DNA from 2 places in the Pandoraea fibrosis genome. Region 1 is predicted to be linked to the other one. Evidence: riboswitches for the same ligand, from Rfam matches in the RefSeq annotation. Region 1 holds a riboswitch; the other holds the start of a gene.
What was found. A riboswitch is a leader RNA that binds a small molecule or an ion and turns the genes downstream of it on or off. The one in region 1 is predicted to bind thiamine pyrophosphate.
Positions count from the first base shown of each region.

Region 2: another riboswitch for thiamine pyrophosphate. It lies ahead of thiC (phosphomethylpyrimidine synthase ThiC); the one in region 1 lies ahead of PI93_RS05345 (FAD-dependent oxidoreductase).

Region 1 is NZ_CP047385.1:1,201,927-1,209,093, reverse strand. It holds gene PI93_RS05365 (GNAT family N-acetyltransferase) at 170-664, shown strand; gene PI93_RS05360 (thiamine phosphate synthase) at 696-1,895, opposite strand; gene PI93_RS05355 (thiazole synthase) at 1,966-2,811, opposite strand; gene thiS (sulfur carrier protein ThiS) at 2,813-3,010, opposite strand; gene PI93_RS05345 (FAD-dependent oxidoreductase) at 3,027-4,160, opposite strand; TPP riboswitch at 4,294-4,405, opposite strand; gene PI93_RS05340 (ABC transporter ATP-binding protein/permease) at 4,659-6,446, shown strand; gene PI93_RS05335 (SDR family NAD(P)-dependent oxidoreductase) at 6,557-7,167, shown strand, end outside.
Region 2 is NZ_CP047385.1:2,024,399-2,031,565, forward strand. It holds gene PI93_RS09080 (hypothetical protein) at 1-313, shown strand, start outside; gene thiC (phosphomethylpyrimidine synthase ThiC) at 457-2,373, opposite strand; TPP riboswitch at 2,447-2,545, opposite strand; gene pdxR (MocR-like pyridoxine biosynthesis transcription factor PdxR) at 2,670-4,229, opposite strand; gene PI93_RS09095 (carboxymuconolactone decarboxylase family protein) at 4,468-4,923, shown strand; gene PI93_RS09100 (hypothetical protein) at 5,002-6,666, opposite strand; gene blaOXA (OXA-62 family carbapenem-hydrolyzing class D beta-lactamase) at 6,901-7,167, shown strand, end outside.

The sequences.
Region 1 (7,167 bases):
ACCGCAGCAAGGACTTACCGAACCCACAGCCGGCACGGGTGTTGTGCGGTTGCTACAATATGGCGTTTCACGCAATAAATCATTGACCCGGATGCCTCCCGCCACGCCATCGCCTCTCCTCCCTATTGAGACGCAATCTACGGAGCCGCCGAAGTTTCGGATTCGTCCGATGCAACCCAGCGACATTTCCCAGGTGTTGACGGTACAGGCGCAGGCCTATGGCGATCTGATGCATGAGTCGGAGGCCACGCTGGCTTCGCGGCTCACGCTGTCGGCATCCACCTGCTGGGTCGCGCTCGACGCCGATCCGGGACACGCGTCAGTGGCCGGCTATCTGTTCACGCACCCCTGGCGCATCGCGGCCCCGCCGCCGCTGGACACCGTCCTCGACGCCCTGCCCGACACCCCCGACTGTTGGTACGTTCACGATATGGCGCTCGCCCCCCGCACACGCGGCGCGGGCGTCGCCAGCCAGCTCTATGCGGTGGCGCTGGCTTCCGCGCAGTCGTTGGGGTTACGGGCATCGGCACTGGTTGCCGTGCAGCAATCGCAGGGATTCTGGGCGCGCTTCGGCTATGCCGTCGCCACGGATGTCTCACCGCTGATCGCTGCCAAGCTGGCCGGATACGGCGACGGCGCAGTGTTCATGACACGCGATCTGTAACCGCCCGCCTCCGCTAAGCCGCGTCATCGTGTCATGCCACGCTGCGCCGCGCGAACTCCTTTTGCATGCCTTGCACCGCTGCGGCCACATCGTCAGCCTCCGTCACCGCGCGCACGACCGCCGTGCATCCCACGCCCGTATCGAGTACCTGCGCGAGATTGGCGGCATCGATGCCGCCAATCGCGACCAGCGGGTAATGCGGTGCAATCAGCTTCACGTACCGCGCAAGCTTCGCCAGCCCCTGCGGCGCCGTCGCGATCACTTTGGTGGTCGTCGGGAACACGGCGCCGACGGCCAGATAGCTCGGACGGAAATGATGCGCCGCGAGAATCTCGTAATAGCCATGCGTACTGATGCCCAGACGCATGCCACTCGCGAACAGCGTCGCCACCTCGTCGGCGGTGAGCGCCGCCATGTCTTCCTGTCCGAGATGCACGCCGTAGGCGTTGGCCTGCGCTGCCTCGCGCCAATGATCGTTGATGAACCATGCACTGTCGCGCGTCACGCGTCGGCCGGCAGCCACCGTACGCTCAATCTCCGAACGCAACGCCGGATGTGCCGGGTCCTTGATTCGCAACTGAACGGTGCTCACCTGCAGATCGGCCATGCGTTCGCACCAGTCGGCGTCCGGCAACACCGGATACAGGCCGAGACGTGATGGGCATGCCGGGAAACGTCCGGGTGACGGCACTTGCCCGAGCACTGTCGGGAAAGTCTCCAGCACGCTCGGCCATGCGCCCAGCGTGTCGGCATCTTCCGGTCGTGCATGGCTACCGTCGGTTCGCCAGGCACGCGCGAGCACCAGCGCGTCGTGAGGTGCGAAGCCACCATCGAGAAACGCGGCGAACGCCGGGAAGAAAGCGGGATCGTCCGCCCCCGCCACGCGATAGATCACGTCGTGCGTGTACAGCGTGTCCTGCACTTGCCCATTCGCCAATGCATGCGAGCACAACACCACGGCACCGGCTGCGCGCCAAACATCGATCTGCACCGACGCCGCCGTGCCCGGCGCCCCCTGCGGCGCAAGCGGCCACCAGATCACGTCGCCCGTGCCGGCGCTGACCGGCGTCTGGGCGTGCAAACGCCAATGCGGCGCCGTCTTGTCCGACGGCCACGGCGCAAGCCGCGCGCGAATCTCGGCTGCGGCTTGCTGCCACGCCATGGCAAGCGGGGCGTCGGCGGGCAGGCATTGCACGTGCGGCAACGTGGCGGCGCCAATCTGCGTCGTCATGGAGTTTCCTTGTAAATCGGAGGTACGAGGTGACGAACGAAATCTGAAGCGAAATGCTGGCGAACGGTATTCAGACGCCCGTCTGGTGCCAGAACGGCACGCCGACCACCGGCGTGCTCGCCTCGGCGCTTTCGCGCTCGGCCATCGGGCCGGCGAGCCATGCGGCACGCCCCGCCTTGATCGCTCCGGCAAACGCGCCTGCCATCTCCACCGGTTGCGCGGCGAGCGCCACGGCGGTGTTGAGCAACACGCCGTCGTAGCCCCACTCCATCACCTGACAGGCGTGCGACGGCAGACCGAGACCCGCGTCGACAATCAGCGGCGTATCCGGCAAACGGTCGCGCAGCAACCGCAAACCGTAGGGATTGATCACCCCCTTGCCCGTGCCGATCGGCGCGCCCCACGGCATCAGCGCCTGACAACCGACGTCGAGCAGACGACGGCACAGCACCAGATCTTCCGTGCAATACGGCAACACCTTGAAGCCGTCGCGAATCAGTTGCTCGGCGGCCGTCACCAGACCGAACGGATCGGGTTGGAGCGTGTAATCGTCGCCGATCAGTTCGAGCTTGATCCAGTCGGTCTCGAAGACTTCGCGCGCCATTTGCGCCGTCGTCACCGCTTCCTGTACCGAATGGCAGCCTGCCGTATTGGGCAGCACCGGCACCGCGAGACGACGCAGCGTTTCCCAGAAATGCCCTTCCGAGGCCTGCACCCCGTTGCCCGACAGTTGGCGGCGCAACGCCACCGTCACCATGCCCGGGCGCGCCGCGTCGATGGAATCGTTGAGCGCTTGCAGCGACGGATAGCGCGCCGTGCCCAACAGAAAACGGCTGCCAAAGCGAGTGTCGTACAGCGTGAGCGCGTCACGCGCGCTGCCTGCGGCCACGTTGGCCGATTCGGTGAATGCGTTCATTTCAGCCTCCGGCGACCGGTTGCACGACATCGATCTTGTCGCCCTGCGCGAGCGTGCGCGCCGCGTATTGCGTCTTGGGCACGAATTGCCCATTGATCGCCGCCGCGAACGGCGGCTGCGCGCCGTAGGCGGCAAGCGCCTCGGCCAGCGTCGCCGTCTCGGCCACGCTCAGCGTCTGTTGATTGATATGGATGTCCATCGCGTACAGCTCCCTCTCATGCCTGACGGAACAGGTCCGGCCACGGCCGGCTCGCTCGCCACGTTTCCCAGTCGAACGCGGTCGGTGCAGCGCCCGTCGATTGCATCAATGCCTGCGCCAGCGCGCAAGCCTCTCCCGTGACTGCCGGCGCCAGCAGATAGCCATGCCGGTACAAACCGTTCACTCGCAACAGCCGCGCCCCGTCCCACTGCACACGCGGCAGATGATCGGGCAGCGCGGGGCGGCAGTTGACGTTCAACTCGATAATGCGCGCCTCGCCGAACGCCGGGTTCAGCGAATGCGCCGCCGAGAGCAGTTCGAGCGCCGAGCGCACGGTCATCGGCGACATGTCTTCCGACTCGAGTTCGGTCGCGCCGATCACATACAGATCGTTTTCCTTGGGCGCGATATAGATCGGGTAACGCGGATGCAGCAACCGTACCGGTCGGCGCAGCCCGATACCCGGCGCGTGAATGCGCACCACTTCGCCGCGCACACCGCGCAATCGCGTGAGGACTTCGCGAGCGCCCAACCCACGGCAATCGATGACGAGCCCCGCGTCGGGATAGGCCCCTTCCGCGATCTCCGTATGCCAATGCAGTTCTGCCCCCGCCTTTTCGAGACCGGCCGCCAGTGCGCGCAGCAATTGACGGTTGTCGAGTTGCCCCTCGTTCGGCAGCAGCCAACCTTCCTGAAAACGCCCGGCCAGCGCAGGCTCGACCTCGCCCAATTGCGCACCCGCCACCCGCTCGACGCCACCACGCAGCAATGCCGGCGGGGCATTCGCGCGCATGCGCCGATCGAACATCACGGCTTCGGCACGGTCGGGCTGATGCCACACGACCAGCGTGCCGTTGCGTTGGAAGAAGACAGGCTCGGGCAAGCCATCGATCAGCGACGGCCAGCGCTCGAGACCGGCCGCGCCCATCTCGACGATGCTCGGCTCCGCCACGGCGGCCTCGGCCAGCGGCGCGAGCATGGCAGCCGCGACCCAGCCGGCGGCAGACGATCCGTCGGCGTCACCCCGCTCATACAGCGCCACGCGCACGCCGGCGCGAACCAGTTGCCAGGCCAGAAGACGGCCGGATAGCCCGCCGCCGAGGATGGCGACGTCGGGACGAGAAGCCGAACGGAGTGTCGTGGCGCTCATACGCGCATGGCCGCGCAAGCCGTCACGGCGCGCAGGCAATCAGGGGAATACGAAGGAATCGGTGGAAGGCAGCGCATGGGGTCCTTTCCTCATGAAAGCAAAAGGACGAAACGGTGTTGGACACCTTACCCCACTGGAGGAGTCGGAAACTTCCCACGCCGGTATTACCCGGGTCGGGTGCAAAGGGTCTCTCTCAGCCCCGTGACGTCGTTACGCATGGTCACGGAGCACCCCTGTTTCGCCCGCAGCCATTACAACATAGATGCCGACGCCCGTGCAAGCTGGGTTCCCGGCCGGTTACACGCCCGTTGCGTCTCGTTTTTCGACGAATCTCCCGGGCCTTGTAACAACACGTAAACTGAAATTCGGTGTGACGCGAGTTTCAGGGCGCAATTCGTGCAACGCAGCATCGGGAACTGAGGTCAAATGAGCCGTCGTCCCCCATCACACATTGCACCACTGCGGCAGTGCCGCCAGACGATCATGGTCCACACGCCGATGTCCCCCCAATCGCCCGAGGTGCCCCCGCCCGGCGACCCCGTCGCCACCCCGGCGCCCAAGCCGCCGAAGCACCCTACGGCCTGGCAATTGATCCGGCCTTACTGGGTCTCGGAGAAACGTTGGGAGGGGCGCCGATTGCTGGCGCTCGTTGTGGCGCTGAATCTGGCGGTCGTGTTCATCAACGTGCGCCTGAACGCGTGGAACGCCGGCTTTTACGACGCCCTCGACAAGCGCGACTGGCCTGTCTTCAAGTCGTCGCTCGCCGAATTCGCGATCCTTGCCTTCAGCTTCATCATCATCGCCACGTTCCGCACCTACTTCCGCCAGATGCTCGAAATCCGCTGGCGGCAATGGGTAACCGATACGAACCTGTCGAAGTGGTTCACCCGTCAGGCGTATTACCGCATCGAGCGCGACCATCTCGCCGACAACCCCGACCAACGTATTTCGGAAGATATCCGCACGTTGGTCAACTCGTCGCTGGCGCTGTCGCTCGACTTGCTGACGACGCTCGTCTCGCTGTTCTCGTTCATCACGATTCTCTGGACGATCTCCGGCGCAGTATCGTTCCTGCTCGGCGGCATGAACATCACTATCCCGGGCTACATGGTCTGGGTTGCGGCGCTTTATGCCGTCGTAGGCTCGTTTTTCATCTTCAAGGTCGGCCGTCCGCTCGTGGGCCTTAGCTACCGGCAGCAACAGGTGGAAGCCGATTTCCGTTTTCTGCTGGTGCGTTTGCGCGAATCGGCCGAGCAGGTCGCGCTCTATCGCGGCGAAGGCGCCGAACTGTCTCGTCTGAAGTCGGCGTTTGGCGCAGTGCGCGAGAACTGGTGGCAAATCATGGTCGTAACGAAGCGCCTGATCTTCGCCAACTCGATTTACGCGCAGATCGCCATCGTCTTCCCGATCATGGCGGCGGCCCCTCGCTACTTCGCGGGCGCGTTCACCCTCGGCGTGCTCATGCGAATCATCGACGCCTTCGGGCAGGTCAGCGACGGCTTTTCGTGGTTCGTGAACAGCTTCGCGACACTGGCCGACTGGAAAGCGACGATCAATCGTCTGCGCGAATTCACGCGCGTGATCGACGAGCCACCACAGCAACCCCATGCAGGCGCCATCTCGGTCGTGACAGCGAACAGTTCGTCCGCTCCCGGGTATGCGGCGACCGATCTGCATCTGGCGCTTCCCAATGGCGTACCGCTCGCAGCCGCCGGAACGTTCGCGTTCACACCGGGTTCCCACTGGCTCATTCGCGGCCGTTCGGGTTGCGGCAAAAGCACCTTGTTGCGCGCCCTCGCGGGTCTTTGGCCCTTCGGCAGCGGGCGCATCGACGTCCCCGCCAACGCCCGCGTGCTGTTCCTCTCGCAACAGAGCTATCTGCCCATCGACACCTTGAAGGCCGCACTGGCGTTCCCCTCGCCGCCCGACACGTTCAGCGACGCCGAGTGCCGTGACGCGCTCGCCGCCGTCAACATGGACCAATACGCGAGCGAGTTGTCAACGCCCGCCCACTGGGCACGACGGCTCTCGGGCGGGGAACAGCAACGGCTCGCCGCGGCGCGTGCGTTGCTCCAGAAGCCCGATTACCTGTTCCTCGACGAGGCCACCAGCGCACTCGACGTGGAGACCGAAGAGGCCGTGTACGAAGCGTTGCATGCGCGTTTGCCCAACACGGCGATGGTGAGTGTGGCGCACCGCGAGACCCTCGGCCGCTTCCATCAACACACCATGACGTTGCGGGCCACCGGCGACGTCGAACCCTCACAGGTGGCGGGCGCCGCGTAGCAGGCGCGCACGCCAATTCATTCACTTCCTAAATAATATTGACGCGCCTGTCCCGGCGCACGAGGGCTTTGGCATAATCACGGGCACCCTTTGCCTGACTCGGCCTCATCGTGACCACCCCCGCTTCCTTGTCCGGCCAGTCTCACCGACGCGCCGGACGCACTATCGTCGTAACCGGCGCCGCTTCCGGCATCGGTGCGGCCATCGCCCGCCGGCTTGCCGGCCCGGAAACTCACCTGTTACTCCATACCCGCGGGGCTTCTGACGAGAGTCAGGCGCGTCTCGCCGAGGTACGTCGCGCCTGCGAGGCGCTCGGCGCGCAGTGCGCCGTCTGGTTCGGCGACCTCGCCGAGACCTCTGCCGCCACACGGTTGATCGACGCCGCGCACGACGCCTTCGGCCCCGTCGACCAACTCGTGAGCAACGCGGGCTTCGCCACGCGACAGCATCTGGCCGATGTGGACGACGAGGCCTTTGCGCGCACGCTCGCCGCCATGCCCGGCGCATTCGCCGCGCTCCTGCGCAGCGCGTTACCCGATCTGCAACGCTCGCCGCAGGCCAGCGTGGTGGCCATCAGTTCGTTCGTGGCACACCGCTTCGCGCCGAATCAACCCGGCTTTCCCGCAACCGCCGCTGCCAAGGCCGCCATCGAGGCGCTCGCCAGAAGCGCCGCCGCCGAATACGCTCGCTTGGGCGTGACGATCAACTGCGTCGCGCCCGG
Region 2 (7,167 bases), 820 kb from region 1:
TGGCATGCCGATGCATCAGGCGATGGTGCGATCCGATCTGCCATCCTCGGTCGGACTGGGCACGGACGAGTGGGTCAAGCTCACGCTCGGGATCGAGCAACTCGGTGAGCGTCACTGGGAGATGCGCCACGCGCAGGTGCTCGACGCCGCAGCGCTGCCGGCATCCAACACGCGGTCCTTCACGGCACTGGCGACGTTGATGTCCTCGAAGCCGCCGCACATCGCAACGCAGCGGCTGCGCAACCAGCTCACCATGCGTGGCCTGCCGACGGCGCCGGCTGACGCCACCACCGACGCGTCGGCGCAACGCTAAACGCATCCGATCCGGCGAACGAGGAATCGCCGGCCGTCATCCATGAAAAAACGCGCCCGGTATGACCCGGGCGCGTTGGCATTTCACTGGCGCGAACGGCCTGCGCGCGGCGCGAACGACACGCCGCACGCTGTGGTGTCGCGTCAGGTACGGCGATAGATTTCGGCGCCGCTCTTGACGAACTCGACCGCCTTGACTTCCATGCCTTGCTTGAGTGCCGCTTCGTCGCTAAGGCCTTGCTTGGCGGCATAGTCGCGCACGTCCTGCGTGATCTTCATCGAGCAGAAGTGCGGGCCACACATCGAGCAGAAGTGTGCCACCTTGGCGGAGTCCTTCGGCAACGTTTCATCGTGGAATTCGCGTGCCTTGTCCGGATCGAGACCCAGATTGAACTGGTCTTCCCAACGGAATTCGAAGCGTGCTTTCGACAGCGCGTTGTCGCGAATCTGCGAGCCCGGATGGCCCTTGGCCAGATCGGCGGCGTGCGCGGCGAGCTTGTACGTGATGATGCCTTCCTTCACGTCGTCCTTGTTCGGCAAGCCAAGGTGTTCCTTCGGCGTGACATAGCACAGCATGGCCGTGCCGTACCAGCCGATGGTCGCCGCACCGATGCCCGACGTGATGTGGTCGTAGCCGGGGGCGATGTCCGTCGTCAACGGTCCGAGCGTGTAGAACGGGGCTTCGTCGCAGTACTCCAGCTGGAGATCCATGTTCTCCTTGATGAGCTGCATCGGCACGTGGCCCGGGCCTTCGATCATGACCTGCACGTCGTGCTTCCAGGCGATCTGGGTGAGTTCGCCCAGCGTCTTCAGCTCGGAGAGTTGGGCTTCGTCGTTGGCGTCGTAGATCGAGCCGGGACGCAGGCCGTCGCCGAGCGAGAATGCGACGTCATATGCCTTCATGATTTCGCAGATCTCTTCGAAGTGCGTGTACAGGAAGCTTTCCTTGTGATGGGCGAGGCACCACTTGGCCATGATCGAGCCGCCTCGGCTCACGATACCGGTCATGCGGTTTGCGGTCATCGGCACATACGCGAGGCGCACACCGGCGTGAATCGTGAAGTAATCCACGCCTTGCTCGGCCTGTTCGATGAGCGTGTCGCGGAACATTTCCCACGTCAGTTCTTCGGCCTTGCCGTTCACTTTCTCGAGCGCTTGATAGATCGGCACCGTGCCGATGGGCACCGGGCTGTTGCGCAGAATCCACTCACGCGTCTCGTGGATGTGCTTGCCGGTCGACAGATCCATCACCGTGTCGCCACCCCAGCGGATCGCCCACGTCATCTTGTCGACTTCTTCGCCGATCGACGACGTCACGGCCGAGTTGCCGATGTTCGCGTTGATCTTCACGAGGAAGTTGCGGCCGATGATCATCGGCTCGGATTCCGGGTGATTGATGTTGTTCGGGATGATGGCGCGGCCGCGCGCGATTTCGCTACGCACGAATTCCGGCGTGATCTCGGCGGGAAGGCTGGCGCCGAAGTGCTGACCCGGGTGCTGACGCGAGAGCAGCTTCGCGAGACGCTCGCCCTGCGGACCGGCGTTGCGCACGCTTTCGATGTATTCCTGACGGCGCAGGTTTTCGCGAATGGCGATGTACTCCATTTCGGGCGTGATGATGCCCTGACGCGCGTAGTGCATCTGCGTGACGTTCTTGCCGGCCTTGGCGCGGCGCGGCGTGCGATGCAGGCCCGGGAAGCGCAGGTCGGCGGTGGCGGTGTCGGCGGCACGCTCACGGCCAAACGTCGAGGTCAGGCCCGGCAGCGCTTCGGTGTCGCCACGCTCTTCGATCCAGGCGGCGCGCAGTGCGGGCAGACCGGAGCGGATATCGATGCGGGCGTCGGGATCCGTGTACGGACCGGACGTGTCGTAGACGTAGATCGGCGGGTTCTTCTCGCCGCCAAAGCTCGTTGGCGTGTCGGATTGCGAGATTTCACGCATCGGAACACGCAGGTCGGGGCGCGAGCCGGTGACGTAGATCTTTCGGGAATTCGGCAGCGGTGCGATCGCGGCTTCGTCCACGCGCGCGTTGGCTGAGAGGAACTTCGGATTGGCGTTCATGCAATGTCTCCTGGCGGGGCACGTGTTGACGCCGACAAATTCGGCGCAAAGCGGCTCAGGAGCATGAACGGGGGCGAGGAACTTCTACGCTCCCTGCGCTGGCATTATCCAGATCAGGTTCTAAGGGTATTTCTCACCCACAACTCACGTTGCAGGACCCCTGCGCTAGCTTTGCGGCAACGATACACCGACATGCCCGGCAAACACAAGCACGACGTGTCCCGAAAAACGTGAACGGATGATGGTGCAATGCGGCATGCAGAGTGCCGATACCCACTTCGCTGGCGGGGCTGGCGTCACTTGGCGGCGTGGACTTTGTCATCGTCGTCGAAGGCGCGAGCGAGCCGCTGGGCAACGTCATCGGCCAACGTTTCGGGCACGTTGGTAAAGCTCATCACGAGTGCCGGTGGCAATGGGCGGGTGACGCTGAAGAAGGACAGCGCCCCCGGCGCAATGCCATGTCCGAACGCCGTGCGGCACAACGCGCGATCGTTGCGATGTGTCTCCAGCCAGCCGAGCAAATGCATGCCGCCGGCTTGTTGTGCGAGTTCGATGCGTCCCGGCAGGTGTTGACGCAGCGCCTGCGCGAGCGCCGCGCGGCGCTCGCCATAGAGCTGGCGCATGCGTTTGATGTGGCGGCTGAAGTGTCCCTGGGTAATGAAATCGGTGACAGTCGCCTGTTCGATCCATCCCTGAGTAGGGGAGGCCAGCGACGCGTTGGCGACGAACGCATCGCACAGCGAGGGCGGCACCACCAGATAGCCGAGGCGCAAACCGGGAAACAGCACCTTGCTGAACGATCCGGCGTAGAGCACACGCTCCCCGCCATCCAGACTCTTGAGCGCGGGCAACGGCGCGCCGGTGTAGCGGAATTCGCTGTCGTAGTCGTCTTCGACGATCCAGGCGCCATGCGCCTGCGCCCACGCCAGCAGGGCCAGACGGCGCTCAAGCGGCAGCGTGACGGATAGCGGCGACTGGTGCGACGGGGTGACGACCGCGAGCCGTGCGTCGGGAGCGGTCCGCTCGCCGGCCGCGACGTCGAGTCCCTCCTGATCGACAGGCACCGCCACTAACGTGGCGCCGGTCATCCGAAGTCCCGCCTGTGCGCGGAAATAGCCCGGATCCTCGCACCATATGGCATCGCCCGGGCGCAGCAGCACACGGGCGATCAAGGCTAGCGCGCCCTGATAACCCGCCGTGACGATGATCTGGCCGGGTTCGCAGTGAATGCCGCGTGCAATCGCGAGATAACCGGCAATGGCTTCGCGCAGCGGCGCCCAGCCAATGGCGCTCTGATAATGCAGTCCCTCGGGGGAAAGATGCCGCGCGTGACGTGCCGCGAGGCGTGCCCACAGCTTGCGCGGGAATTCATCGAGGGCGGGCATGCCGTTTTGCAAGGGAAACGGCATGCCGAAAGCATTCAACGGGATGCTGTTGGGGTTTTCGGGCACATCGCGCACGGACGTCGGTGGGCGATTGAACGTATCAGACGTTTCGCTTGGCGAGGCGCGGCTCGATCGGGTGGTGTCGACACGCGGGGGCATCGCTTTCGCGGCGGCCTCGAGCCGTGTGCCCTCCAACTGAGGGTTGACGCGACTCCCGGCGGCACCACGCCCGATCACGAAGCCTTCCGCGACGAGCCGTTCGTAAGCCGCTTCGACCGTGCCGCGCGCCACGCCGAGTTCGCTCGCGAGCGCGCGCGTCGATGGCAATCGGCTCGACGGCGCGAGCTTGCCCGAGAGAATGCCCTCGCGAATGCGCTCGTACAACGCCCGGTAGGTCGGCATGCCCGTAGTTTGCATGGCGTCGGCCAGATGCAGAGCGGCGAGTGCGGGACGGCTGGATGTTTCGGACATGGCGTGATGTCTCGCGTGACTTGATGGGGAAGTCATCCGGCACCGCCCTCCCTGGTGGCCGGCTCGACTGACTTTGGCCTAGCGATTCTATTCGGTTTTGGCTCTTCTGAATGGGACAAGGGGTGCGTATCGTTCAGAAGGTGTCTGGGGTGTGGATGCATCGTCTGCCATGGGATGTGTGATGGCGGCATACCCCGGCTATCTCGGCATTTTTCTGACCTGAAGGGAGATTCGACTCATGCAACGCCTGAACTTCATCAAAGCTTCCTCGCGCCCCTACGAACATCTCGGCACGCTGAGCCGTTACTTCCACGACTGCGGCTTGCCGGACGGGCTGGTGGAACTGGTCTGGCTGCGTGCGTCGCAACTCAACGGCTGCGCGTTCTGCATCGACATGCATGTGACCGACGGGCTGAAAGTGGGGATCGATTCGCGTCGTTTGCATCTGCTCGCCGCCTGGCGCGAGACTGAGCTGTATTCGCCGGCCGAGCGTGCAGCGCTGGCCTGGACGGAGGCGGTCACCAACGTACAGGATGGCCATGTGCCCGACGCCGTTTTCGACGCGCTGCGGGCGCACTACGACGACAAGCAGATCACCGATCTGACGTTTGCGATCGCAACGATCAACGCGTGGAACCGGGTGGCGATCTCGTTCCGCTCGTCGCTGCCGAAAACACCGCAAGGCGTGCGCTAACCGTGCGCTAGCCATCCGCGAATGCCCGTCATCCGCTACGGCCCGATCGAACGCGAAGCCCACCGGCTGAGGCCGATTTCACTGCGCCAGACGGACTTCGCGTTGAAACTCTCGCGGCATCAGCCGCAGCGCGTCGCGGAAGAACCGCCGGTCGGGCGGCGGCAGCATCGGCAACACGCGGCCCAGCGACTGGGCGGCGTGTAACGCCTGCGGCGAATCGCCATCCTGATGCAGCGCAAACCACAACATTTCGAACCATAGGTTGGCGAGTTGCAATGGCTCGAAGCGAACGCGTCCCTCTTCATGATCGGCCAGCGTCGTGGCCACCACTTCCGTCCATTGCGTGAAGCCCTTGGCGCGCGAGAAGGGGGCGCCGAACGGCTGTACCGCATCGAGAAAGGCGTCGACAGCGAGCGGCGTACTCGCACGCAACGTCGCCAGATCGGGGTCGCGCCGCACCGGCACGCCGCCTCGCGCGATGCGTAGCAGGAAGACCGTATTCCAGACCGAGTTGCCGCCAACACCGAACCGGTCGCAGATCCACTCCGACAGACCGATCCAGCGCAGTGCCTGACGTTGCACGTCGGCTGCGGCAAGACGTCGGCCGACGTCGATGAGCGCCCCCTGCCAGAACAACCACAGCGACAGCCCGATGTTGGCCGCCACGTGTTGTGCCAGCTCGATGGAGTCGGCTTCGAACGCCGCCTGCAAGGCATCGGAGAAGGCCGTCAGGGCATTGGCCGCCGATTGCGCGCGCGCAGGCATCGGGCCGGGGCGCGCCGCGTGCGACTTATAGAGCAATGCCTGCAAGTTCCGGCTTTCGAAGCGGATGCGCGGGTTGTAGACGAGGCAGGGGGCGAGCGATGCGTCGTCGCCGATGCGTTGCAGGTGGGCAAACGCACCCGCCTCGTCGCGCAAGGCATACGCCTGCCATGCCTGCACGATCCAATGCATGGCCCGTAGCGTGGGCGAGCCGGGCGGATTCGCACCGAAGGTCGCAGCGAGCGTTGCGAGCGTTTGTTTCGTGCGTGCGGCATCGCCCATGCGGCGCCACACGATCGTCTCGGCAAGCAGCGCAATGCCGCGTTGCACGTCGTCGACGGCACAAACTTGTGCCGCATGGAACGACGGGATCGCGCCGGTGCGCTGACGTCGCCCTTCGCCTGGCGTGGGGGCTTGCGGCGGCGCGAAGAACACACCGTCCTGCATATCGCGTTTGCCGAGCGTGAGGTGATGCCAAAACGCAATGTCCTGCATCACGTAGTCGAGCGCGGGCGATTGGGTATCCCCGGCGGAGTCTTGCGGCAGTCCCAGAAATGCGGCGATGGCGCGACGCGGATCGTCGGGCGTCGTGTCGCCGATCGTCACCACGATGCGCGACATCTCCTGCCGGGCGAGCCAGAACGGCCCCTTGCCCCGGCCGCGCGTCGGCAGCAGCCGCACATCGGCGTGTTTGTCGTCGCCCCAACCGACGGCAATGCCCCAGCGGGCGAAGTCGGAAAACGCGCGACTGATCAGCATGCGCAAATCGCCTGCGACGCCCGATTGCCCGAAACGGATTTTCAGCGACGCCAGCGAGACGGGCGAAGCCTCGTAGTGGGCTGCGTAATAGACCCGCATCAGGAGCCACAGGCTCTGATATCGCACCGGTTGCGCATCGATTTTCTGCGGGGCGTCGAGCCGCACGACGAGCACAGGCGCATCGGAGGCGGGCGTGAGGTTTGGAGCAGGTGTGTCGGGCATGGCGTCGAGGGGTATCGAGTCGCACCGGGCGGCGGACGGAGTCCACCGCATTGATGAAAGCGTCTGACGGGGCGCACCGATGATACGGCGGTTACGTCGGTTACGGTAGCTTTGCTTTGCGCCTGCCGGAACGCGCACTATCCTGCAAGCGCTTCCGGATAGCCGGCGCCGGGCCCGCGCCACTGCCAACGTTCCCGCCATCTCCATGGCATCCCATGAAATAAGGACAACGAAATGAAAAAGAGAATCTCTCGCTGGCGGCGCTGTGTCTTCGGATGGCGGGTGGCGCTCGCGGTCGTCTCTCCCGTCGTGTTTGCCATCCCGGCGCCTGCGGCGCAAGCCGCGGAGGCGACAACGGTTCGCATGACGGAGCGTGCCGATTGGGGCAAGCTATTCGACGCGGAAGGGGTCAAGGGAACGATCGTGGTGCTCGACGGGCGCACGCAGACGTATCAGGCGTTCGATACGGCGCGCGCCGAGCGACGGATGTCGCCCGCGTCG